One region of the Undibacterium sp. MH2W genome, then DNA from elsewhere that is predicted to be linked to it. Evidence: predicted binding sites of a transcription regulator. Region 1 holds the regulator's gene; each other region holds the start of a gene.
The links. Region 1 encodes HrcA, which represses chaperone genes, less so after heat shock. Its sites were predicted from a motif close to TTAGCACTCNNNNNNNNNGAGTGCTAA; they were not measured.

Region 1 (8,058 bases):
CAAGATGATCAGATGAAGAATAAGCCACCAGATGAAGCGAGGCACTTCGACAACGCGTCTGTCCCATAAGAATTGCTTTAAGTAGCGTCGTACTGCTGAGCTCGTAGGTGCATCGGGTGTGCCAAGGTTCACCAAGACAACCGCTGTTTTGGCAATTTTGCCGTGGGAATACTCAGGTTCTTTCAGAAAGCGCATGGTAGATCTTTACAATAAAATTAAGAGGCCAATAATTCTCTGGCATGTTTACGTGTTGTCGCGGTGATTTCAATACCGCCAAGCATACGGGCAATTTCTTCGACGCGTTGTTTATTATCCAGTGGCGTAATCGACGAAATCGTTTTTCCTTCCCTATTGGTTTTGCTGACTTGGAAATGCTGATTTGCCTGGCTGGCGACTTGCGGCAAGTGGGTTACGCACAGCACTTGCCGATCTTGACCGAGGCGTTTCAGCAAGCGTCCAACGACTTCTGCGACACCGCCACCTATGCCACTATCGACTTCATCGAAAATCAATGTGGGTGTCGCAGTTGCACATGACGTTATGACGGAAATGGCGAGAGAAATGCGAGCAAGTTCGCCACCAGATGCCACTTTGGCGAGGGGGCGCGCTTGAACGCCGGCATGTCCTGCAACTAAAAATTCGACTTGTTCGAGACCATAACTTGCTGCCTCGCATGGCACCAACGACACGACAAAACTACCACCGCTCATGCTTAAGTCTTGCATCGCCGTAGTGACTGCTTGGCTTAATTCATGGGCGATTTTTTTACGTGCGGCGCTTAATTTGTCGGCGGCTTTTAGATAACGTTGCCGTGCTTTTTCTTCTTCGGCTTTGAGTGCATCCATGTCCGTTGCATTGGATAACTGAAGCAATTGCGCGGAGAGGGTGGCAAATTCTTCGTGCAGATGTTCCGGTGCAACATGAAAACGTCTTGCTGTCGAGTGAATGACCTCAACACGGTTTTCTACTTCGCGCAGGCGCACTGGATCGAGTTCGGTACGACTGAGATAATCGTTGAGCGCGTACGTCGTTTCTTGCAGATGAATACAAGCGGATTCAAGGGCATCCGTTACTGGCTTGAGTGCGATGTCGTAATCGAGTAACTTCAGTAATTTTTGCTGAACGGCAGACAGTTGCGACAAGACAGGGTGGTCCGATTCGGAGATCAGCGCGGCGGCTTCTTGGGCACCATCGAGCAGGCTTGCTGCATGCGCCAAGCGACTATGTTCTTGGCTGATATTTTCCCATTCACCGGCTTTGATTTGGAGTTTGTCGAGTTCGCCGACTTGCCATTCTAAGCGTTCACGTTCTTGCAATACGCTTTTGGCATTGGTTTCAAATTCTTCGCGTTGCTTGCTGAGATTGCGCCATGCTTTATACAACGCGGCGACATCCACGACTTGGGCCTCCAAGCCGCCTTGCATATCCAGTAATGCACGTTGCGCGTCGGTTTTGAGCAATGATTGGTGCGCGTGCTGGCCATGAATATCAACCAGTAAGTCGCCTAATTCTCTCAGTTGGGTGGCGGTGGCAGTAATGCCGTTAATCCACGCTTTGGAGCGTCCTGCATTGTCGATGGTCCGTCGCAGTATTAATTGCTGGTCGGGATCACTGAAATCATTGGCTTCTAGCCATTGGCTGATGGCATCGCTGAGTGAAAATTCGGCACTAATATCCGCTTTCGATGCCGACTCTCTGACCATACTAGCATCACCACGGCCACCGAGTGCCAGGCTTAAAGCGTCAATCAGAATGGATTTACCAGCGCCAGTTTCGCCAGTGAGTACACTAAAGCCAGAGGAAAATTCTAGCTCTAAAACATCAACAATCACAAAATCACGAATAGCGAGCGTGCGCAGCATAGTAGCGGGAGTCTAGTTAGGTTATCGTCGATTGAAAAAAATCAGAGGCGGGCATGGATGATCCAGATAATCCATACCAGCGCACCGGATGATATTGTAGCAACTGTCGATTAATTCAGTGCGCCCTCGACCGAAGGATATTCATTCCAATGTAACTTTTCCCGCAGTGTATTGTAGTAATTCCAATCTTGCGGATGCAGAAACGTAACGGTATGGGTTGAGCGTTTGACGATGATCTTGTCCTGATGCATCAGGCTCGCAAATGTCTGCATATCAAAATTAACACTGATGTCACGTCCTGCTGCAATTTGAATCACAACTTCACTGCTATCCGGCAGCACAATAGGACGGTTTGATAGCGCGTGGGGGGCGATCGGTACCATGACGATGCCATTCAGGCTGGGGTGAAGCAAGGGGCCGCCAGCGGAGAGGGCATAGGCCGTGGATCCTGTGGGTGTCGAGACGATCAACCCATCAGAACGTTGGTTGTACATAAATAAGCCATCGACTTCGACCCGTAACTCCACCATCCCCGAACCAGCACCACGAGCGACAACGATGTCATTAAACGCCATGCCACTAAAAATCTGATCCCCATCGCGCACGACAATCGCTTGTAATAGGCTGCGGCGTTCAGAGACATACTTTCCTTGCAGCATGTCACTAATGACGGGAATCATCCGGTCTAAGGGAATATCGGTGATAAAGCCAAGGCGGCCTTGGTTGATTCCAATGAGCGGGACGTTGTAAGGTGCGAGCTGACGGGCAATCCCGAGCATTGTACCGTCGCCACCGACAACGATCGCGGCGTCGGCCGTTTTGCCAATATCAGCAACGGACATTGACTCGACACCATCTAACTGAATGTAGTGGGCAGTTTCTGCTTCTAGAACGACGGTATGACCCGCCTTATCTAAAAAGTGTGCCAGCTCGTACATCGAGTGATTAATACCAGCCGCATTGTATTTACCAACGAGCGCAATCGTTTTAGCCTGAACAGTCATAGAAAATGTAGGGTGACGTGATTCGTCAGATTAGACCATAATTACGCAAAAAATGAACTAACTGAGTGCGGGATATGACAATTAAAGCAGTATTGCTGGATTTAGATGACACCTTGTGGCCGGTTGCCCCGGTGATTCAACACGCAGAGGCGACCTTGTATGCGTGGATGAAAGATCACGTGCCCAAGGTGGTGTCGAGTTACGACATCAGCGCGCTCAGATCCAGACGTCAAGCGTTGGTCGTGACGGATCCCCGATTTAGTTATGATTTGTGGGCGTTGCGTCATCGCTTGTTACAAGACGTGTTTGTCGAACAAGGCGAAGATCCAGTGAAAGCGGATGCGGCGATGGCGGTCTTTGCCGCAGCGAGGAATGCGGTGGCACTCTACCCAGACGTCACACCTGCCTTGACAGAATTAGCAAAGAGGGTGAGATTAGGCACGATCTCTAATGGATTTGCTGACTTGCACAGCATCGGATTAGCGCCACATTTTGAGGTATCGATTGCGGCGCATCAGTTCGGCTGCGCCAAACCAGATCCAAGAATTTTTCATGCAGCATGCGAAAAGTTGTCTTTAGCGCCAGACGAAGTGTTGTATGTAGGCGATGATTTGGTGTTAGATGTACAGGGTGCCCAACAGGCAGGATTGCAAGCGGGATGGATGAATCGACGCGGTCTTCATAGTGAGCACCCGCATCACGCGCACATCAAGCCGGATGCAGAATTCAACGATTTACATGATTTGACACAATGGTTGTGATATTCAGTATGTTCAACTTGTTCACCCTCACATAAAATGCAGTTATGCAACTTGATATTCGTGCCCAAACGCTTTTAAAAGCCCTTGTCGAACGCTACATCGCTGATGGTCAGCCTGTGGGGTCGCGGGCGTTGTCCAAAATATCCGGTTTAGAGTTGTCACCTGCAACCATCCGTAATGTGATGGCTGACCTTGAAGAGCTGGGGTTTGTGGCGAGTCCGCACACGTCAGCAGGCCGGGTGCCTACGCCACGTGGTTATCGGGTATTTGTGGATGAATTGCTCACAGTGCAAGAAATTGATGAAAGTGCATTGAGTTCGCGCTTACAGCCTGGATTTTTGACCCAGCCGCCACAGCGAATTATTGCGAACGCGGCACAGATTTTGTCGTCGCTGTCGCAATTTGCGGGTGTGGTGATGACACCCCGAACAGAGTCGATTTTTCAGCAAGTGGAGTTTTTGCGTTTATCAGAAAAACGGATATTACTGGTTGTCGTCGCCCCTTCGGGAGATGTTCACAACCGCTTGTTGCTGACTGATGTGGATTACACACCGGGGCAATTAGTGCAGGCAGCGAATTACCTGAATCAAAATTTTAGTGGTCTCAGTTTTGATCAAGCACGCCTCCGAATTAACAGTGAATTACGTCAGTTACAGTCAGACATGACGTCATTGATGCAGGCGGCTGTCGAGGCTGGCAGTGATGCGTTGGCTGACCAAGGCGAGGATGTTGTGATCTCTGGTGAGCGCAATCTGCTCAATGTCGAAGACTTATCGTCGAATATGAATTCGTTACGAAAATTATTCGATATGTTCGAACAAAAAACGGGCCTGATGCAGCTCCTTGATGTCTCGAGCAAAGCAACGGGCGTACAGATTTTTATTGGTGGCGAGTCTCAACTAGTCCCCATGGATGAGATGAGCATTATTACTGCGCCCTATGGAGTCAATGGGAAAATCGTTGGTACCTTGGGTGTGATCGGTCCCACTCGGATGGCTTATGAGCGAGTCATTCCTATTGTCGACATTACCGCTAAATTACTCTCTAATGCACTTAGTCAATAGAAAGGTTGATTATGTCAAACCAGAATGTCTCAATCTTGTTAGTTGACGACAACGATATTACGCGTGAAGTATTGCGGGTAGTGTTACGGAGCGAAAATTACAATGTTGTTGGTGAGGCAACTGATGGCGGTACAGGATTGGATCTTGCCTTAAAACTCAGACCAGACATCATTATGCTCGACGTCGTGATGCCGAAAGTGAGTGGCTTGGAAGTGCTCCCGAAGATAAAAGATATGCTGCCTGAAAGTCGCGTGTTGTTGGTGACGGCGAGTAAAGATACCGAAACGATTTCTGAGGCGGTGCAAGCAGGTATCCACGGCTTTATTCTTAAGCCGTTTAATGCACAAAAAATTCTAGATACCGTCGCGGGTGTTGTCGCTAAGATGAAGCCAAAAGCAGGCTGAAGGGTTCTCGCGCGACCCTCCGCAGATGCCGAGGGTCGAGCTATCAATTAATTATCTCTGTGCGCACAATTTTCTTTTGTGCAACTCCCATAAATGGCTAATGAGTGATCAGCAATCTTAAATCCACGCTCTAACGCGATGGTTTGTTGTCTTTTTTCAATTTCAGCATCGAAAAATTCTTCCACCCGACCGCAATCGAGGCAGACCAGATGATCGTGGTGTGAGCCTTCATTGAGTTCGAAAATGGCTTTTCCGGTTTCAAAATGGTTGCGATGAAGCAATCCCGCCTGTTCGAACTGCGTGAGCACCCGGTAGACAGTTGCCAAACCAACATCCATGTTTTCATTCAGTAAAATCTTGTAGACATCTTCGGCGGTGAGGTGTCGAACCTTGCTATTTTGGAAAATTTCAAGGATTTTGAGACGCGGCAAGGTCGCTTTGAGACCGCTTGCTTTAAGATTTGTCGTGCTGTTTGTCATGTTTTCGGTCAAAAGATGGCTATCTGCTTTATGATATCGGGTTTTAGGGCATATTGCTCAATTACTGAGGGTACCTATGCGATTGTTGTTTTCGACATTGAGTCAAGCTAACGTTTTACGGATAGCAAGTCTGGCATTGTTGGTCAGCGTCACTGCTTGCGCTTCTTCACCGTCTCTTCTTGCGGATAAGAATGCATCGGGCACAGACACTGTGCCAAACACCGCGTCCGGCACACAAGTGTACACACCGACTGGCGCTAAGAAGTTCCTTGGATACATATCACCGTACCGTATCAGTGTACAACAAGGTAACTTTGTTTCCGAAGAAATGATGTCGCAGATTAAGCAGGGAATGACGCGCGAACAGGTACGTTTCGTACTCGGTACGCCACTGCTGACCGATATGTTTCATGAAGATCGTTGGGACTTTCCCTTCCGTTTGACGAAACCAAAGGGTGAGCAGGTCTCTAGTCTGGTAACGATTTATTTCAAAAATAATACGGTATCAAAGTTTGAGGGTGGTAATTTACCAACCGAGAAAGAGTATCTGGCACGTATTACCGAATCAGCGCTGGGTCTGGAAAAAGTGGAATCCCTCAACGATCTCGACGGTACGCCAAAGAAAAAAGATAAAAAATAAAAGATAAAGAGAATTCAGCATGACAGTATTGAAAGTAGCGGTTGCTGGCGCGTCCGGCCGAATGGGCCAAATGCTGGTGGAAGCAATCACAGCAGCAGAAGGCCTTGAACTGACTGGCGCGTTAGACATCGCCACGTCCCCAGCAATCGGTGTTGATGCGGGCGCATTTTTGGGTAAGGCGACTGGCGTTAAGATTGAGTCAGATTTGGCGGTGGCATTAGCGAACGCTGATTACTTGATTGACTTCACACGCCCCGAGGGCACGCTGAAGCATCTTGCCTATTGCGCTGAACACGGCATCAAGATGATTATCGGGACAACAGGTTTCGATGATGCTGGGAAATCGGCGATTGCCAAAGCGGCAGAAACAACTGCGATCGTTTTTTCTCCGAACATGAGCGTTGGCGTGAATGTGACGTTGAAATTGTTGGAGATGGCCGCAAAAAGCTTTGCAACGGGCTACGATATTGAAATTGTTGAAGCACACCATCGCCACAAAGTGGACGCACCTTCTGGGACTGCACTTAAAATGGGTGAAGTGATTGCCGATGCGTTAGGACGTGACCTGAATGAAGTGGGTGTGTTTGCGCGAGAAGGTGTGACGGGCGAGCGTGATCCATCTTCGATTGGTTTCGCAACGATCCGCGGCGGTGACATCGTTGGTGATCACACGGTGTTATTTGCGGGGATCGGCGAGCGCGTTGAAATCTCTCACAAATCCTCTAGTCGTGTGACTTACGCGCATGGCAGTGTCCGCGCCGCACGCTTTTTGGCGGACAAGTCGACAGGTCTGTTCGACATGTTTGACGTCTTGAACCTGCGTTAATTTTGCATGCCTGCTGCGATCAGCCATTATTGGGCGCAGTCTGACCAGTTTGGACACGCAATAGCCTACTTGCTTTTGTTGATGTCCTTGGTGAGTTGGACGCTTCTTTTTACCAAGGCATGGTCGTTCTGGTGCATCCGCCGTGCTGCGCCTGCGATCCAGACGTTCTGGAGCGCACCGACAATGCATGATGCGTTGGTGTTGTTGCAACGCGCTGACCATGAACGCCTCTTTGCAAGCATGGCAACAGCGGCAGTGAACGCTGCCGAACAGCCGCAACAGGGTATGACGTTGTCTTCTGCTAGCAATGTGAGCAATGGGAGCAATGTCATTGATGCGAGATATCAGTGACCTGCTCACCCGAATTCTCCGACAAGAGTTACAGACGGCGACGGCGCGTCTCGAAAACGGCTTGACGATCCTTGCGTCCGTTGGTGCCACCGCGCCCTTTGTTGGATTATTGGGCACGGTTTGGGGTATTTATCATGCGTTATCCAGCATTTCCGCCTCAGGCTTAGTGCAAATTGATCAATTGGCGAGTCCTGTTGGCGAAGCATTGATCATGACAGCCTTTGGGCTGATGGTCGCGATTCCAGCGGTGTTGGCGTTCAATGCATTCAATAGAATCAATCGAATAACGCTCGCGGAACTCGATGGATTTGCCCATGATTTGCACGCCCATCTCACGAAGCATCACCGTTGGCAAGTGCGCTGACATGTGGCGAACCAATATTCACTCTCAGGTGTGACGATGGCGTTTGGTCAATTTGATTCGCAAGGAAGTGCCTCATCCAAGCCATTGCAAACAATGGCAGAGATCAATGTCACGCCGATGGTCGACGTGATGTTAGTGTTGTTGGTCATTTTTATCATCACCGCGCCGTTGATGGCGCCGATGTTAAAGCTAGAGTTACCGAAGGCCGCTGCAAAAGCATCGCCCTCTGCCGTTGATGTTTTGCATGTCGCCATCGATGCGGATGGCATTGTTCATCTCAATGATCAGGTGATTGAGTATCCG
Region 2 (8,058 bases), on a different contig from region 1:
CAGCTCGCTCGTCCAACATTAACAGGACATCCGGTGATGCCGACAGAAAAGCTTGCTGTTATTCGCGCTGCCGTCGGCAATAATATTCGGATGATTCCAATTGAAGATGTGATTTACTTCGAGGCGACGGATAAATACATCAACGTTGTCACCGCTGAGCATTCATCACTCATTCGGAGCAGTCTACGAGAATTGCTACCTCAACTCGATCCACATTTGTTCTGGCAGATCCACCGGAGCACCGTCGTCCATATCAAACAAGTGAAGATGGCGCACAGAGATGAAGCTGGTAAAATCACATTGACATTGAAACACTCTGACGACAAATTATCCGTTAGCCGTGTTTACGCGCATTTGTTTAAACAGATGTAGCGGCGATACAGTGGTTGTACATCGTTCTTATCGGTTTAATCCAAAACGGTGTCAGCCCTGTAATCTATCACTCCAATCACTCAAATTACTCCGATCACTCCTTTCGCGCATTTCAAGATGACAAACACTTCTCAATTGCAATGGCAATGCGTCCCATTTTCTGCGTTGACGACTACGCAGTTACATCAGATCTACGCCGCACGTTGTGCTGTGTTTATTCTGGAGCAACAATGCCCTTATCTGGATGTGGATGGCAAAGATCCGCATTGCCATCACCTGATCGCGTGGGACGACAATGGCGACGTGGCTGCCTACACGCGCATCGTCCCAGCAGGCTTGAGTTTTGCAGAGCCTTCTATCGGGCGCGTCCTGAGTGCACAAAAGTGGCGTGGAAGCGGTATCGGTAAATTGTTAATGACCAATAGTATTGCGGCCTTACGTTCACTGTACCCTGACGCCGCCATCCGCATTGGTGCTCAGGCCTACCTCGAAAAATTTTATGGTAGCTTTGGTTTTGTGACGGTCAGCGAGATGTATCTAGAAGATGACATTCCCCACGTTGATATGGTGCTGGCAGCACCAACGATTGAAAAGGTTTGAGCATTTTGAGGGCATTTTCTACTATAATGCTGCCAAATCAATGACTTACTGAATCGATTATTATGCCGGTAGCAACACTTTCTCCTGAAACGCCCTACGTTAATATCTCAGCTTATAAATTTATCACGTTTAATGACACTGCCGAAAAACGTCAGGTGTTCATTGATAAATGCAAAGAACTCAACTTAAAAGGTACTGTATTGTTGACCCCTGAGGGCATCAATATGTTCTTGGCCGGTCTGCGTCATGAAATCGATGCCTACATGGATTGGCTGCATGAAGATCCTCGTTTTGCCGATATCGTCGCTAAAGAGAGTTTCTCTGATCGTCAGCCCTTTACCAAATTACTGGTGAAACTGAAATCAGAAATCATCACCATGCGTATGCCACTAATCAAACCTGAAGAGGGTCGTGCGCCATTTGTTGAGCCAAAAACATTAAAACGCTGGCTCGACCAAGGACATGATGACAATGGCAAACCGGTTGTCATGGTTGATACGCGGAACGATTTTGAGGTAGACGTCGGTACATTTGATAACACAATCGATTACCGCATCACCAAATTCACAGAATTCCCAGCAGTGATTGAAGCCAATCGCGATGCATTGAACGACAAAACCGTCGTCACATTTTGTACCGGCGGTATCCGCTGCGAAAAAGCGGCGATCCATATGCAAAATGTGGGCTTCGAGAGCGTGTATCAGCTTGAAGGCGGTATCTTGAAGTATTTTGAAGAAGTCGGTGGCGATCATTACCACGGCGACTGCTTTGTGTTTGACTATCGTACGGCTTTAAATCCGCAACTCGAAGCAACCGATACCAAACAATGCTTTGCATGTCGCGCTGTCGTTACCCCGCGTGAACAATTATCACCGTGGTATGTGCCAGGAAAATCCTGCCCACACTGCAAAAAAGAATCCGCAGAAAAGACGTCAGATCACGCTGCATAAATCAAAAAAGCGCTTCTCAGCGCAGTCAACATCGCCTTGATCCAACACCGGACCAAGGCGATTTTTTATTTACTAGGACACACTCTGTTTCGTCCGCTCGATTTGGCGACATACAAGCAACTATCAGCGCGATTCACGAGGCTATCGATATTGTCGATCTCTGTTTTTTGAGCAACGCCAAAACTGGCGGTGATTGTCATCCCTTCGCCACTGGTAATCACCGACTCCAGTGTACTTTCAACACGCCGCCGCATGCGCTCAGCTACCTCGATTGCAGAGGATAAGCGGGTCTCTGGCAGCACTACAACAAATTCCTCGCCGCCGTATCGAACAACCCAATCGACGGCAACGCGAATCTCTTGCATCAGACATTGAACAAAAGCGATCAACACCTTATCCCCTACCGAGTGACCATACTGATCATTGACCTTCTTGAAAAAATCGATGTCGCAAAAAATAATCGATAATGGCCGCTCATAGCGCTTCGCTCGCCGCATCTCACTCGGCATCCGCTCGTTAAACAACAAGCGGTTATAACATCCAGTCAGACCATCAGTAATCGACAGTTGTTTCAACGACTCCATCGCTTTTTCTAATTGCATCGTCCTTTCCATGACCAATGCATCCTGATGCACGATATGCTGTTTGATGCGGTTGTGCATCACTTGAAAGCCCTCGTAGACCAAATCAATTTCGCTATACGCTTGAACATCGGGCAATGCGATTGGTACCGCGCTCGATAGTTGATCCGCTTGAATGTTTCGAACGTAGTCAGCTAATTGACGCATGGGACGCTCGAGATCTCGACGCAAGATGGCAACGACTGCCGTCAGTATCAGTACGGCAAGTAGGACGACTTCAATCGTAATGAGCAGAAAACTCTGAATCAGCTCGCGATGTAAGATACGCGTATCAACCACCAGATCCAGCGTACCCACCTTGCTCGCATTTCCAGCTGGTGCAGGAATATCAAACACCATGTGCTTGCCCATTCCAACCATCCCTCGCTCGCCGCCCACGAACGTCTGCCCTGTGCTCGCCGTGATTGCGACGTAGACAACGGAGGTGTTTTTCAATATCAGTGTGATTTGTTTCTGTATTGTTTGTGGCTCGATATCCCAGATTGCGACAGAGAGTAATGGGAGGTGCGTCTCCGCAACATCCCTTGCTGTTGCATCAAAATTTCTTTCGATTGATTGATAACTCAACCAAGCATGAATACTGCTGAACGCAACAACACAAAGCAGCACCCATTTAAAGACACGGCGTATTAACAACGTCGCGATGGGTTGTACGGTAGTTGGATTCATGTTTGTTTTACTTTTGCGTCAATAATTGCTTGAAGCTAAATTCGTACTTTGTTAAATGAGGACGATACGTTTTACTAAATTGTTTGAAATCGACACGGTCAAAATTTAATTGTCCAAATAAACGATCAAAACGTTGAGCACTATCCTTGTCGAAGGAGATAAACATCGTGCGATCGAGTTCTAGTCCCTCATCGACAAAATCCCGACCATGGTGATAGTCATAGAGCATCACTAACGCGAATGCACCCGCAACAAAATGACCACCTGCAAGTGCTGTCAGCTCACCAGATTGAATGGCGGCCATCGCTTCAGCTGAGGTATTCACGCCACTAAAAAGCGCGTCTTTTCCCGGCGTGCCACCGATTGCCCGCCAGCTTTCCATCGCACCAAAGGCCATCAGATCGTTCCCAGCCCACACAAGATGCTTTCCTGGATAACGCTTAAAGAGCCACTCGCCTTGGACTTTTGCCTTGCTTCTACTCCATTCGCCATAAACTTCTTGATCGATGGCAACATTGTGCGCCTCAGCGACAGCGCGGTGCATACCTGCATTGCGCTTGAGCGAAGAGGTTGTTGACCGATCTCCGGCAATCACCAGCAGGTGTAATTTACCGTCAGGCCCTTCGAGATGTAATGCTTCCCCGCGTTGAATTAACTCTCGTGCAGTCAGATAACCCGCATCTTCTGATTTTGGTTCCAGCGAACCTAACCACCCTTTGTAGACTTGTCGCGGTCCGCCGATTTTTTCACGCTCATGGGAATCAGTAATGGCGCTGTAGGCAAGAAACGTCTTGATATGGGCCGCATCAAGAATACGTATCGCCTCCACGCCAGTGGCATAGTCGTTTGAAAGAATGACGTAATCTGGGCGTGTTGAGGGGGGGCGTGCTGCAATCTCCCTGGCAATCGACAGTGTTTTCAGGTGATCACGCTCAGAGTAGAGAACTTCGAGCCGAACGCCCAAGCTTTGCGCCGCAGCGGACATACAATGAGCCGATGTGACCCAAAACACTTCATCCGATTTACCGGGATTGAGAAATGTCACGGACATACCAAACGACAAGCATGGCATCAACATAAACCACGCGCCGATTATCCGATAACAACAATGCCACCATTTCATATTCACTCCCACCCTCCGGTGTGGACCATGAGCATTCTCAGACCCACGACGGAGTTCGAATCAGGCACAGTTTCCTGCACTACCAATACGCGACCGGATCAATCTTCTCGTCTGATACACCACACATCCGCTACCAACACCACAATATTGCTTTAACACACATATTTTGGACCTTTTTTAATGGAAATTTGATCACTTCACAAAAAATCACATTTACACGGAGACAATAATTATTATTAAAACAAGATACCACTCCACGTTCTGTTGATTTGAAAACGATCATCGCATGAAAAAGACAAAGCTAAGTCATTGTTTTTAAAAGAAAATAAAAATCTCCATTTTTTCTTCCTTGAAATAGCAGTACCTCGCCCATATAATTAGCACTCGTTGAGAGAGAGTGCTAACAAAGTCCTAACTCAGCTTAAAATGAATTCACTCGTAATTACTCGCAAATTTAAAGGAGCTTGTATGAACCTTCGTCCCCTGCACGATCGCCTGATCGTAAAACGTCTGGATCAAGAAACAAAAACTGCATCCGGTATCGTTCTGCCTGACGCGGCAGCAGAAAAACCAGATCAAGGTGAAGTATTAGCCGTTGGTACAGGTAAACAATTGGATAACGGCACTGTGCGCGCCCTGGAAGTAAAAGTTGGCGACCGCGTGTTGTTCGGCAAATACTCTGGCCAATCTGTCAAAGTTGACGGCAACGAAGTGCTGGTCATGCGTGAAGAAGACATCTTCGCGATCGTACAGAAGTAATTCCTGCATTCCTAAGTAATCAGTAATCCACAAGATTCCGGAGAAAATAACATGGCAGCTAAACAAGTAATTTTTGGCGATGACGCACGTGCGAAAATCGTTAATGGCGTGAACATTCTGGCTAACGCAGTCAAAGTAACACTGGGCCCTAAAGGCCGTAACGTTGTTCTGGAGCGCTCTTTCGGCGCGCCAACAGTAACAAAAGACGGCGTTTCCGTTGCTAAAGAAATCGAACTGAAAGACAAGCTGGAAAACATGGGCGCGCAGCTCGTGAAAGAAGTGGCTTCCCGTACTTCTGACAACGCTGGTGACGGTACAACAACAGCAACTGTATTGGCACAAGCAATCGTTCGCGAAGGCTTTAAATACGTTGCAGCGGGTTTCAACCCAACAGACTTGAAACGCGGTATCGACAAAGCAGTTGTGGCCATCGTTTCTGAAATCAAAACTTTGTCCAAGCCAACAACGACCAACAAAGAAATCGCTCAAGTTGGTTCTATCTCTGCAAACTCTGATGCCAACATCGGCGACATCATCGCTCGTGCAATGGACAAAGTCGGCAAAGAAGGCGTGATCACTGTTGAAGATGGTAAATCACTCGACAACGAACTCGACATCGTTGAAGGTATGCAGTTTGACCGTGGCTACCTGTCACCTTACTTCATCAACAATCCAGAAAAACAATCCGTTATCCTGGAAAACCCATTCATCCTGTTGTTCGACAAAAAAATCTCGAACATCCGTGATTTGCTCCCAGTATTGGAACAAGTGGCAAAATCTGGCCGCCCACTGTTGATCATCGCTGAAGACGTTGATGGCGAAGCATTGGCAACACTGGTTGTGAACAACATCCGCGGTATCCTGAAAACAGCTGCTGTCAAAGCGCCTGGCTTCGGTGATCGTCGTAAAGCGATGTTGGAAGATATCGCTATCCTGACTGGCGGCCAAGTGATCGCAGAAGAAGTGGGTCTGACACTGGAAAAAGCAACATTGGCAGATTTGGGCCAAGCTAAACGTGTTGAAATCGGTAAAGAAAACACAACAGTGATCGACGGCGCAGGTCAAGCAATCGGCATCGAAGCACGTGTTAAACAAATCCGCGCTCAGATCGAAGAAGCAACATCTGACTACGACCGCGAAAAACTGCAAGAACGCGTTGCCAAATTGGCAGGCGGTGTTGCTGTGATCAAAGTTGGTGCTGCAACTGAAGTAGAAATGAAAGAGAAAAAAGCGCGCGTTGAAGATGCATTGCATGCAACTCGTGCAGCAGTTGAAGAAGGTGTTGTTCCTGGCGGCGGCGTTGCTCTGTTGCGTGCACGTGCAGCAGCTGGCGTCATCAAAGGCGACAACGCTGACCAAGAAGCAGGTATCAAACTGGTTCTGAAAGCAATCGAAGCACCATTGCGCGAAATCGTTGCTAACGCTGGTGGCGAGCCAAGCGTTGTTGTTAACGCCATCCTGAACGGCACTGGCAACTACGGCTTCAATGCTGCAAACGACACCTACGGCGACATGATCGAAATGGGTATTCTGGATCCAGCGAAAGTAACGCGCTCTGCATTGCAAAACGCAGCGTCTGTTGCTGGCCTGATCTTGACTACCGATGCACTGGTTGCTGAATTGTCTGAAGACAAGCCAGCAGGCGGCATGGGTGACATGGGCGGCATGGGTGGTATGGGCGGCATGGGCGGTATGATGTAATATCGCTTGCTACTCGCTACAGAGTCGCATTCACCAAAACCCCGCAACGACCGTTGTGGGGTTTTTTCTTTTGGTATTCTCATTAAAAGAAGCGATATCAAGCAACAGCAAGCAACACCAAGCAATACTAAAGGAAAGCGCTTCCAACCCTGAGACAGTGGTGCTTCACTTCGATGTCGTCAAGTCTCGGCACTGATGCATGTGGCCCCTACTCTCTGCTAGCAATCGATATAAAATAATTAATAGACATTGTTATCGAACTTCTTTTATCGCGCCGCATCATAAGCAATTTGTGGTTTTCTCCTGATGATGCTTGACAGTACGAGTACAGACTCAGATACTTCGGCACCTGAAAGAAAACTTTCATTTTTTATGGAGCATTGCCGCTTTTTTGACATAGAAGACAAAAAAGCACACTGCCCTCGTTTCTGTCCTACTACATGACGCTGGAGACATAATGGCGCTGCAACACTTATCCGATGAGCAGATAAAGACCTGGACCCGATCCCAAAAAGATACATGGTGGTTCAATAACATTTACCGTGGCGACATGGCCCAGCTGACCTTACGATCAGCCCTGACTGGTTTTATACTTGGCGGCGTTCTCGCTGCCACTGCGCTGTATATTGGCGCAAAAACCGGCGTGGGAATTGGTGTTGGCCTCACATCCGTCATTCTGGCGTTTGCCATGTTCAAGCTGCTTTCCCAAGCTGGATTAGCGGCCGATTTTACGGTACTCGAAAATAACTGCACCCAATCCATTGCCACAGCAGCTGGCTATATGGTCTCACCCCTGATGGCTAGCTTGAGCGCCTTTATGCTCATCAGCGGCAAAATTATCCCCTGGTGGCAGATGATGATCTGGATGGTGATCGTTGCGGTCCTCGGTGTCCTCATTGCATTCCCGATGAAGCGTCGCTTTATTAACGAAGATCAGTTACCGTTTCCAGAAGGTCGTGCATGCGGTGTCGTGCTCGATTCACTTTACACGGGTAACGCCAGTGTCGGTATGTATAAAGCTCGTCTGCTCGGAATGACCGCCATCTTTACCGGCCTGTATCAAATGATCATCAGTGATGGATGGATGAAGTTGATTCAGTTCAAAATCTTAAAAATGGATCAGTGGGCGGGGTTGAAAGAGCCTTGGAATCTGCATGAGCGTTTGGACGATTATTACTACGCTGCGATGGTGAAATATGATTTATGGTCACCAAAAATCGCCGGTGTCGATTTCCGTACACTT
Region 3 (8,058 bases), on a different contig from region 1:
GCCGATCCCAATCGCATCAAAAAAGATCTGGGTAAATTATTACGCGCTTCGGCGATAGGTTAAGTCTTATGTTGTTGCAACTTGCTCTGACAGGACTCGGTGTCGCGGTGATCCCGTTTTGCCTGGTGTTCTTGTCGAAAGAAAAAAATAAACATCGCAAGCTCATTGCCGTCACGGTGGCACTGACGTTTGAATTGATTATGTTTGGGGCATTTACTCGCCTCACCGATTCAGGACTGGGTTGTCCTGATTGGCCAGGCTGCTACGGTCAAGCGAATCCTTTATTGTCCCATCAAGAGATTAAAGCGGCAGAGATCGCCATGCCGCAAGGGCCTGTCACTGTCCAGAAAGCGTGGATCGAAATGGTTCATCGTTATTTGGCCATGAGCGTTGGCGCGCTGATTTGTGCGCAGGTGGCACTGGCGTGGATTCGTAGAAAAACGACGTCGATATCGCCTTGGCTATCCACCTCGACCTTGCTTTGCGTCTGTGTTCAAGGTGCTTTTGGGGCGTGGACCGTGACGCTGAAACTGCAACCAGTCATCGTGACTACCCATTTGCTCCTTGGTATGAGTTTGCTGGCGCTGTTGGCAGCGGTGCTTGAGCAACACCGGACTCCTTTGCGCGTGAGTTCGCCCGCTACGTTATTGCTCAAAGCCCTCGCTTTACCTGCCGCCTTGGCCTTATTATTGGTTTTTGTGCAAATTGCATTAGGTGGTTGGGTAAGTACTAACTATGCGGCACTTGCTTGCGCTGATTACCCTTTGTGCCAGGGGCAGGTGGTCCCAACGATGGATTTTGAACAGGGGTTTACGTTATGGCGCCAATTAGGAAAAACAGCCAATGGAGAGTATTTGCCTTTCCCAGCACTGGTAGCAATTCACTGGGTTCACCGAAACGTTGCGTTGTTGGTGCTGGCGGTTGTCAGCTATGTTGCTTGGCGGGCGATACGCACACCGGGTATTGAATCATTGGGAAAAAAACTTATGGCGGCCATCATTTTCCAAGTTGTGATTGGCATTTCTACCGTCTTTTTTTCGTGGCCTTTACTGTTAGCAGTTTTGCACAATGGTGGTGCGGCAATGCTAGTGCTGTTACTGACCATGTTAAACTATCGTGTTAGGCATGCGAGCCATGCAGCCAGTTCAGTGATTTAACATGACAACTTTAAGTTTGCCCTCCAACCGTCTCGCTCAGTATTGGGCGCTGACAAAGCCGCGTGTGACGCAATTAGCCGTATTTTGCGCTGTCATCGGCATGTTTCTCTCTACCCCAGATTTACCAGACTGGCGCATTGTTGTGCCAGCAACAATCGGTATCTGGTTGTTGGCGGGTGCTGCCTTTGCAGTGAATTGCCTCGTTGAACGAGAAATCGACGCCCGCATGGCACGTACTGCACGTCGCGCTACCGCACAAGGTGAGATCAGTGCGCTCCAGACCCTTGTGTTTTCTGGCGTCATTGGCGGGGCAGGGATGTGGATCCTCGATACGATGGTGAATCCACTCACCATGTGGCTGACGTTTGTCACCTTTGTGGGCTATGCCATTATTTACACCATCATTCTGAAGCCCTCGACGCCACAAAATATCGTGATCGGTGGTCTGTCAGGGGCGATGCCGCCTGCGCTAGGGTGGGCTGCTGTGGCGAATGATGTGCCGATGCAAGCGTGGTTGCTGGTGATGATTATTTTTATCTGGACGCCACCGCATTTCTGGGCCTTGGCAATGTATCGCCGTGACGACTACGCGCGTTCCGGTTTGCCAATGCTGCCGATTACCCATGGTCCTCGAATTACCCTGTTGCATATTTGGCTCTACACCATCGCTTTATTTGCCACAACCATGTTGCCGTTTGCGGTGCACATGAGTGGTTTGATTTATCTGATCAGTGCGGTGTTGCTGGGTGGTATTTTCTTATGGTACGCATGGCAGATGCTGCGCAACTATACCGATATCTTGGCACGTAAGACCTTCACTTACTCCATCGTCTACTTGTCGTTGCTCTTCGCAGCGTTATTGGTCGACCATTACTTGAAATTTTAATCATGCTGAAAAAGCTCTCTTCCCGTTTTTTGCTCATCGTCACTTTAGCGATGGCGTCACTGTTGTCAGCGTGTAATCCACCTGCAGAAAAATTTAGCAATACCGACATTACAGGGATTGATTACGCCAAGGATTTTGCACTGACCGACCACAACGGCAAACCCCGTACCTTGGCCGACTTTAAAGGCAAAGTGGTAGTCATGTTTTTTGGTTATACGCAGTGCCCTGACGTGTGTCCAACCACGATGGCCGAGATGGCCGATGTCATGAAGCAATTAGGCCCGCAAGCAGACAAAGTACAGGTAATTTTCGTGACGATTGATCCTGAGCGCGATACTCAAGCGTTGCTGGCGTCGTATGTCCCTAACTTTGATCCGCGTTTCTTAGGTATGTACGGTGATGCCGCAGCGACAGCAAAGGTGGCGAAAGAGTTTAAAGTGTATTACCAAAAAGTACCTGGTAACGCGCCTGACAGCTATACCATGGACCATACCGCAGGGAGCTATGTGTTTGATACCGAGGGACATATTCGCCTGTTCTTACGCCATGGACAGGGAACAGCACCAGTGGTGCACGATCTCAAATTGTTGCTGAAATAAAGCAGCGAAGAAGACATTCACTGGCAATCTCATCGAGACTGCCAGAAAACAAAAAAGCACGCGACGCAAATCGTGTGCTTTTTTTTGGGCGCTTGGCTTTTTTACGCGTAACTTGCCAGCGCACCTTTCATTTTTTTCAATGCAGCACTTTCGATTTGGCGAATACGCTCAGCAGAGACGCCATATTCGTCCGCCAATTCATGCAGTGTCGCGCCTGAGCCGTCGTCATTTTTCAACCAGCGTGCCTCGATGATATGGCGTGAACGCGCATCCAATTTGGACAAGGCGCTTTCTAAGCCTTCACTTTGCAAGCGGTCATATTGACGCGTTTCAAGCACACGGGTTGGCTCATCGGAGTCGGTCTTCAGATAAGCGATGGGTGCGAATTTTTCGTCATCGTCATCCGTTGGCGCATCCAATGCGATATCGTGACCTGACAGGCGCATTTCCATTTCAATGACTTCTTCGCGTTTTACGTCCAAAGTCTTTGCCAAAGCGTCGATCTGCTTTGGAGACATGGTTTCCAAGCCTTCTTTATGGCTGCGCAGATTGAAAAACAGCTTACGCTGCGCTTTGGTGGTTGCTACCTTCACCAAGCGCCAGTTTTTCAGGATGTATTCGTGCATTTCCGCCTTGATCCAATGCATGGCGTAAGACACCAAACGCACACCTTGATCTGGATCGAAGCGTTTAACGGCTTTCATCAGACCAATGTTGCCTTCTTGAATCAGATCGGCGTGGGGCAGGCCATAACCTAGATAACCACGGGCAATGGAAACAACTAAGCGCAGATGTGACATAACCAATTGCTGCGCAGCGCCCAGATCATTGTCTTTGCGCAGGCGACTTGCCAGATCGATTTCTTCTTCATGGCTCAGCATCGGCAAACGATTGACGGCAGAGATGTAAGCGTCAATATTTCCGAGCGTGCCACTAAAACCCAGTGCCAGTGCGGTGCTCTCTGTCGTAGGGATAAGTTGTGTCGAAGTCATTGCGAAGGTTCCTCCTCATTGCTGCCAGTCTGATTAAAAATAATCAAACTGAGCGGTATAAGCCCTTATATTAGCACTCTCTGAAGAAGAGTGCTAATAGTTGAAATTGATGGTCCAATCTCAGACTGGTAAGCGTCAAATTTGCCATGGGGAAAGATGATGACCATTCCCTTTTTGTGCCTTGAAAATTATATTTTGACAATAAAATACGATTTTCCCGACAGCGTCATGGCGACAACATGTGTCTATGGCGTCATCAATAACGATTCAGCGTCTATTTAAGGGTATTTAAGGCTGATCAATTACCTATTTACCCTCGTTAGAGTAGTGAAAACAAAAAAAGTTGCATCACTTGTTTGATGCACGACCGCGTGGGAGCAAAAGATCAGCTCGCTCGGGCCAGTTGGCGTCGTACGGACAGGTAAGCACCACATAAGCCAAGGAACATACTGACTGCCAGTAATCCTAAGCTTGGTAAGATGCCCAATGGTGTCAGTCGGAACTCTGAGGCATAGAGCTTGGCAAATTCAGCAATCGCCTTGTTCAGTGGTGCCAGGGACGCGGCAATCGCACCGAGTGCCAGAACGCCTGCCAGTAGTCCTAATAACGCACCAGTGTAGTAATACGGGCGGTGAATAAAGCTGTTGGTTGCCCCCAATAAGCGGGTCACAGAGATTTCTGCTTGATGGGAGATCACTTGCAGCCGTGTTGCGTTAAATACCACCACAATCACCACGACACCCAGCGTAATGGCCATAAACAACAAACCCATTTGGAAAATCTGTACCAGTGCCGCCAAGCGTTTGACCCATGCGGAATCTACTTGGACCACGTCGACATCTTGCAAAGCTTTGATTTGTTCAACCAAGCGGTCTAATTGAGCGGCGTCGTTATTCGACAGCGACAACACGTAGGCATCCGGCAGGGGATTGCCGCCTAATGTTGATAAGACCTCTGCAAGGCTGGACGAGTCTTGCATCGAAGATAACGCTTTTTCTTTGGGGATAAAAGACAGTTTTCCAGTGATACCGTCTTCTTTTAGCAAGCGCTTGATCGGAAGGGATAAGGCTGTCGCACTTTCGCGTGGTGTGTCTGGGCTCACGAAAATACTGATTTCGGGCTCAATCGACAATTGCGAAGAAATAGGGCGAATATTTTCTATCAGGGTGAGGCCAGCAATCGGCAGTGCCAGTGCAATGGCAACGACCAATACGTTAAATAAAAAATTTCCAGTGCCGGCACGCAGATGGGTAAAGGCACTTTTTAACGCAAACAGATGCTCACGAAACCAGATGGTCATAGAAAATTCCTTGAAAAGACGTGATCAGGCGGCGATATGGTTACCATTCCAGGCATCCGTGATTTGTCCGTTATTGAGATAAATCACGCGGCTTGCTTGATCCAAAAACTGTTCATCGTGGCTGGAAATCAGGCACGTCACGCCCGCGCTTTGGAAGACCTTGAGCGCATTTAACACCTTGTTGGCGTTATCGCGGTCCAGAAAGGCAGTGGGTTCATCCGCGAGAATAATTTTGGGCCGATTCACAATCGCCCGTGCAATCGCCACACGTTGCTGTTCGCCGCCAGAGAGGGTCAATGGAAGCGCATGGGCTTTATCGACCAGACCTACCTTCTCAAGCGCAACACGGGCACGGGACTCTGCTTCGTGCGCAGCCGCGCCAGTCACGATGAGGGGTAACATCACATTCGAGAGAATGCTACGATCATTGAGCAGCTTTTGGTCTTGCAGAATCAAGCCGAGTTTTCGGCGCAAATACGGCAGACTGCCTGCTTGCAACTTGCTCATGTCCTGACCATTGACCATGACACGACCACTGGTCGGCTTCTCGATACCCGCGATCATTTTTAATAACGTTGATTTGCCTGCCCCAGACGGTCCTGCTAAAAAAATCAGCTCACCGTCTTGAATGGTCAGAGAAATATCACGTAAGGCACAGGCATCGCCGGCATACAGTTTAGAGACGTTATCGAATTCGATCATGGCGGAGTAATGAGCGGGCTCTAGTTAAATAAGGCGTCGACAAATTCTTGCGCATTGAATGGCTGCAAATCTTCAATCTGCTCGCCAATACCAATAAAGTACACCGGAATGGGACGATTTTTAGCGATCGCAGCCAGCACGCCGCCTTTGGCTGTTCCGTCCAGCTTGGTAATCACCAAACCCGTCAATTGCAATGCATCGTCAAAGGCACGGACTTGCGCTAAGGCATTTTGACCTGTATTACCGTCAATAATGAGCAAGACTTCTTGTGGCGCGCCCTCCATCCCTTTGGCGATGACGCGTTTGATCTTTTTCAGCTCTTCCATCAGATGCAATTGCGTTGGCAAGCGACCAGCGGTGTCGACCATCACAACGTCTGTTCCTTTGGCGCGGGCAGACGCAACGGCATCAAACGCAACGGCAGCTGGATCACCGGATTCTTGCGAAATCACCGTAATATCATTGCGCGCACCCCACACGGACAATTGTTCGCGGGCTGCAGCGCGGAACGTATCGCCGGCAGCCAAGAGCACCGATTGTCCGTGAACTTGCATGTGCTTGGCCAATTTGCCAATCGTCGTCGTTTTGCCGGCACCATTGACTCCGGCGATCATCATCACCATTGGTTGATGGCGACCAAGTTCGAGGGGTTTTTGCAGTGGCGTCAGTAAATCTAACAATAAAACCTTCAGTGCTGCCTTGACTTGCTCTGCGTCAGTCAGTTTTTCATCTTTGACTTTCTTTTTCAGGGCATCCAGCAAATATAAGGTCGCTTCGACGCCTGCATCAGAAGTCAGCAGCGCGGCTTCTAATTCGTCATACAGTTGGTCATCGATTCGCGCGCCAATGAATAATGTCGTGAGATTGGACGACGTTTTTGCCAAACCTGTCTTTAAACGACTCAACCAAGAGCGTTTTTGCTCCACGGGGGCTGGCGTCGGCTCACTCGTTGCGGGGGTTTGGTGGTCGACGACTGTCTCTATGACGGCGGCGGGAATCACCTCTGCAGGAGCAGGGCTGACGCTTGGAGAAGCAGGCGCAGCAACGCTTTGCGGCGCTGGCGCTGGCTCATCTTTGGGTTTTCTTTTGAAAAAACTAAACATCGGGGATGATTTTGTCGGAAGATGGATGGCTGTCAACAGCCCACCCAAGTATTATAGAATGCTGCCATTCTAACAGACCACGCCCGGTAATTCGATTTACCAGTGTCAAGCAAACAATGAAACCCAAGACCAAAAAGCCTCTTTCCCCGCAACGCGCCGCCCATCAGGTCCGCATCATAGGAGGACAGTGGAAGCGTAGCCTGCTGAGTGTGATCGAGGCCGAAGGCTTACGACCAACGCCAGACCGTGTCAGAGAAACCACATTTAACTGGCTCAATCACTTGGTCGATGCCCATTGGACGCCATTGCGCTGTCTTGATCTGTTTGCAGGCAGCGGCGCATTGGGCTTTGAAGCCGCGAGCCGTGGTGCCGCGCAGGTGGTGATGGTGGAGTCACATACGCCCGCCTTTAAGCAGCTAGAGCAGGTCAAAGCGAAATTGCAAGCCGCGCAGTGCCAGTTAATTCGGGGTGATGCAGGCAAAGTCCTTGCCAATGCGTCGGCGCAGGGTCAGCAATTTGATGTTATTTTCTTGGATCCACCGTTTGAGCAAGGCTGGTTAGCGAAAATCTTGCCTTTGTGTAAAGAAGTGATCCATGCACGTTCTTGTGTCTATGTCGAGTCTGAATTCCCGCTCGAACCCGAGAGCGATGATGAAAATATGCAGGCACTGCTGAGTGGATGGCAGGTGATACGTGCCGATAAAGCAGGAAGTGTGTATTTTCATATTTTGCAATGCAACATCTGAGCACGTAAACCGCACGAAAATCAGGCATAATGGCAGATCAAATTGGTGCATATGATTATGCAATTAGCGAAAATAGGAGTGAAGATGGTCACAGCCGTATATCCGGGAACATTTGATCCGCTGACCCGCGGTCACGAAGATCTGGTACGTCGCGCTTCAGGTTTGTTTGATACGCTGGTGGTGGGTGTTGCGGATAGCAAAAGCAAAAAGCCATTTTTTTCACTCGAAGAGCGTCTGAATATTGCCAATGAAGTACTGGGGCACTATCCGAACGTGCGGGTGGAGAGTTTTTCAGGGCTACTCAAAGACTTTGTCCGGAAAAATGACGCGCGCGTGATCGTGCGTGGTTTGCGTGCTGTGTCTGATTTCGAATATGAATTCCAGATGGCAGGGATGAACCGTTATCTGCTGCCCGATGTAGAAACCCTGTTTTTGACACCTTCTGATCAATACCAGTTTATCTCCGGCACGATTGTGCGCGAAATTGCGATGTTCGGTGGTGACGTGTCTAAATTTGTCTTCCCCTCCGTTGATCGTTGGCTCAAGCAAAAAGTCGCCGCTGCGAACGAAAAC

Region 2: groES (co-chaperone GroES) is a predicted target of HrcA. The motif match lies at 4,733-4,759, and genes of this name have one in related genera.
Region 3: rpoH (RNA polymerase sigma factor RpoH) is a predicted target of HrcA. The motif match lies at 3,705-3,731, and genes of this name have one in related genera.

Annotation. Positions count from the first base shown of each region.
Region 1 is NZ_JBMPPA010000001.1:146,841-154,898, forward strand. It holds gene hemH (ferrochelatase) at 1-195, opposite strand, end outside; gene recN (DNA repair protein RecN) at 216-1,862, opposite strand; gene ACO0K2_RS00635 (NAD kinase) at 1,973-2,866, opposite strand; gene ACO0K2_RS00640 (HAD family hydrolase) at 2,941-3,627, shown strand; gene hrcA (heat-inducible transcriptional repressor HrcA) at 3,672-4,691, shown strand; gene ACO0K2_RS00650 (response regulator transcription factor) at 4,703-5,095, shown strand; gene fur (ferric iron uptake transcriptional regulator) at 5,143-5,574, opposite strand; gene ACO0K2_RS00660 (outer membrane protein assembly factor BamE) at 5,651-6,214, shown strand; gene dapB (4-hydroxy-tetrahydrodipicolinate reductase) at 6,234-7,040, shown strand; partial or broken gene ACO0K2_RS00670 (MotA/TolQ/ExbB proton channel family protein) at 7,047-7,755, shown strand; gene ACO0K2_RS00675 (ExbD/TolR family protein) at 7,792-8,058, shown strand, end outside.
Region 2 is NZ_JBMPPA010000007.1:60,927-68,984, reverse strand. It holds gene ACO0K2_RS15985 (LytR/AlgR family response regulator transcription factor) at 1-372, shown strand, start outside; gene ACO0K2_RS15980 (GNAT family N-acetyltransferase) at 490-972, shown strand; gene ACO0K2_RS15975 (sulfurtransferase) at 1,035-1,922, shown strand; gene ACO0K2_RS15970 (GGDEF domain-containing protein) at 1,988-3,232, opposite strand; gene ACO0K2_RS15965 (ABC transporter substrate-binding protein) at 3,240-4,355, opposite strand; gene groES (co-chaperone GroES) at 4,824-5,114, shown strand; gene groL (chaperonin GroEL) at 5,166-6,815, shown strand; gene ACO0K2_RS15950 (OPT family oligopeptide transporter) at 7,273-8,058, shown strand, end outside.
Region 3 is NZ_JBMPPA010000005.1:220,277-228,334, reverse strand. It holds gene ACO0K2_RS13940 (SCO family protein) at 1-63, shown strand, start outside; gene ACO0K2_RS13935 (COX15/CtaA family protein) at 69-1,157, shown strand; gene cyoE (heme o synthase) at 1,159-2,043, shown strand; gene ACO0K2_RS13925 (SCO family protein) at 2,046-2,642, shown strand; gene rpoH (RNA polymerase sigma factor RpoH) at 2,744-3,634, opposite strand; gene ACO0K2_RS13915 (cell division protein FtsX) at 4,020-4,934, opposite strand; gene ACO0K2_RS13910 (cell division ATP-binding protein FtsE) at 4,959-5,636, opposite strand; gene ftsY (signal recognition particle-docking protein FtsY) at 5,657-6,739, opposite strand; gene rsmD (16S rRNA (guanine(966)-N(2))-methyltransferase RsmD) at 6,856-7,485, shown strand; gene coaD (pantetheine-phosphate adenylyltransferase) at 7,570-8,058, shown strand, end outside.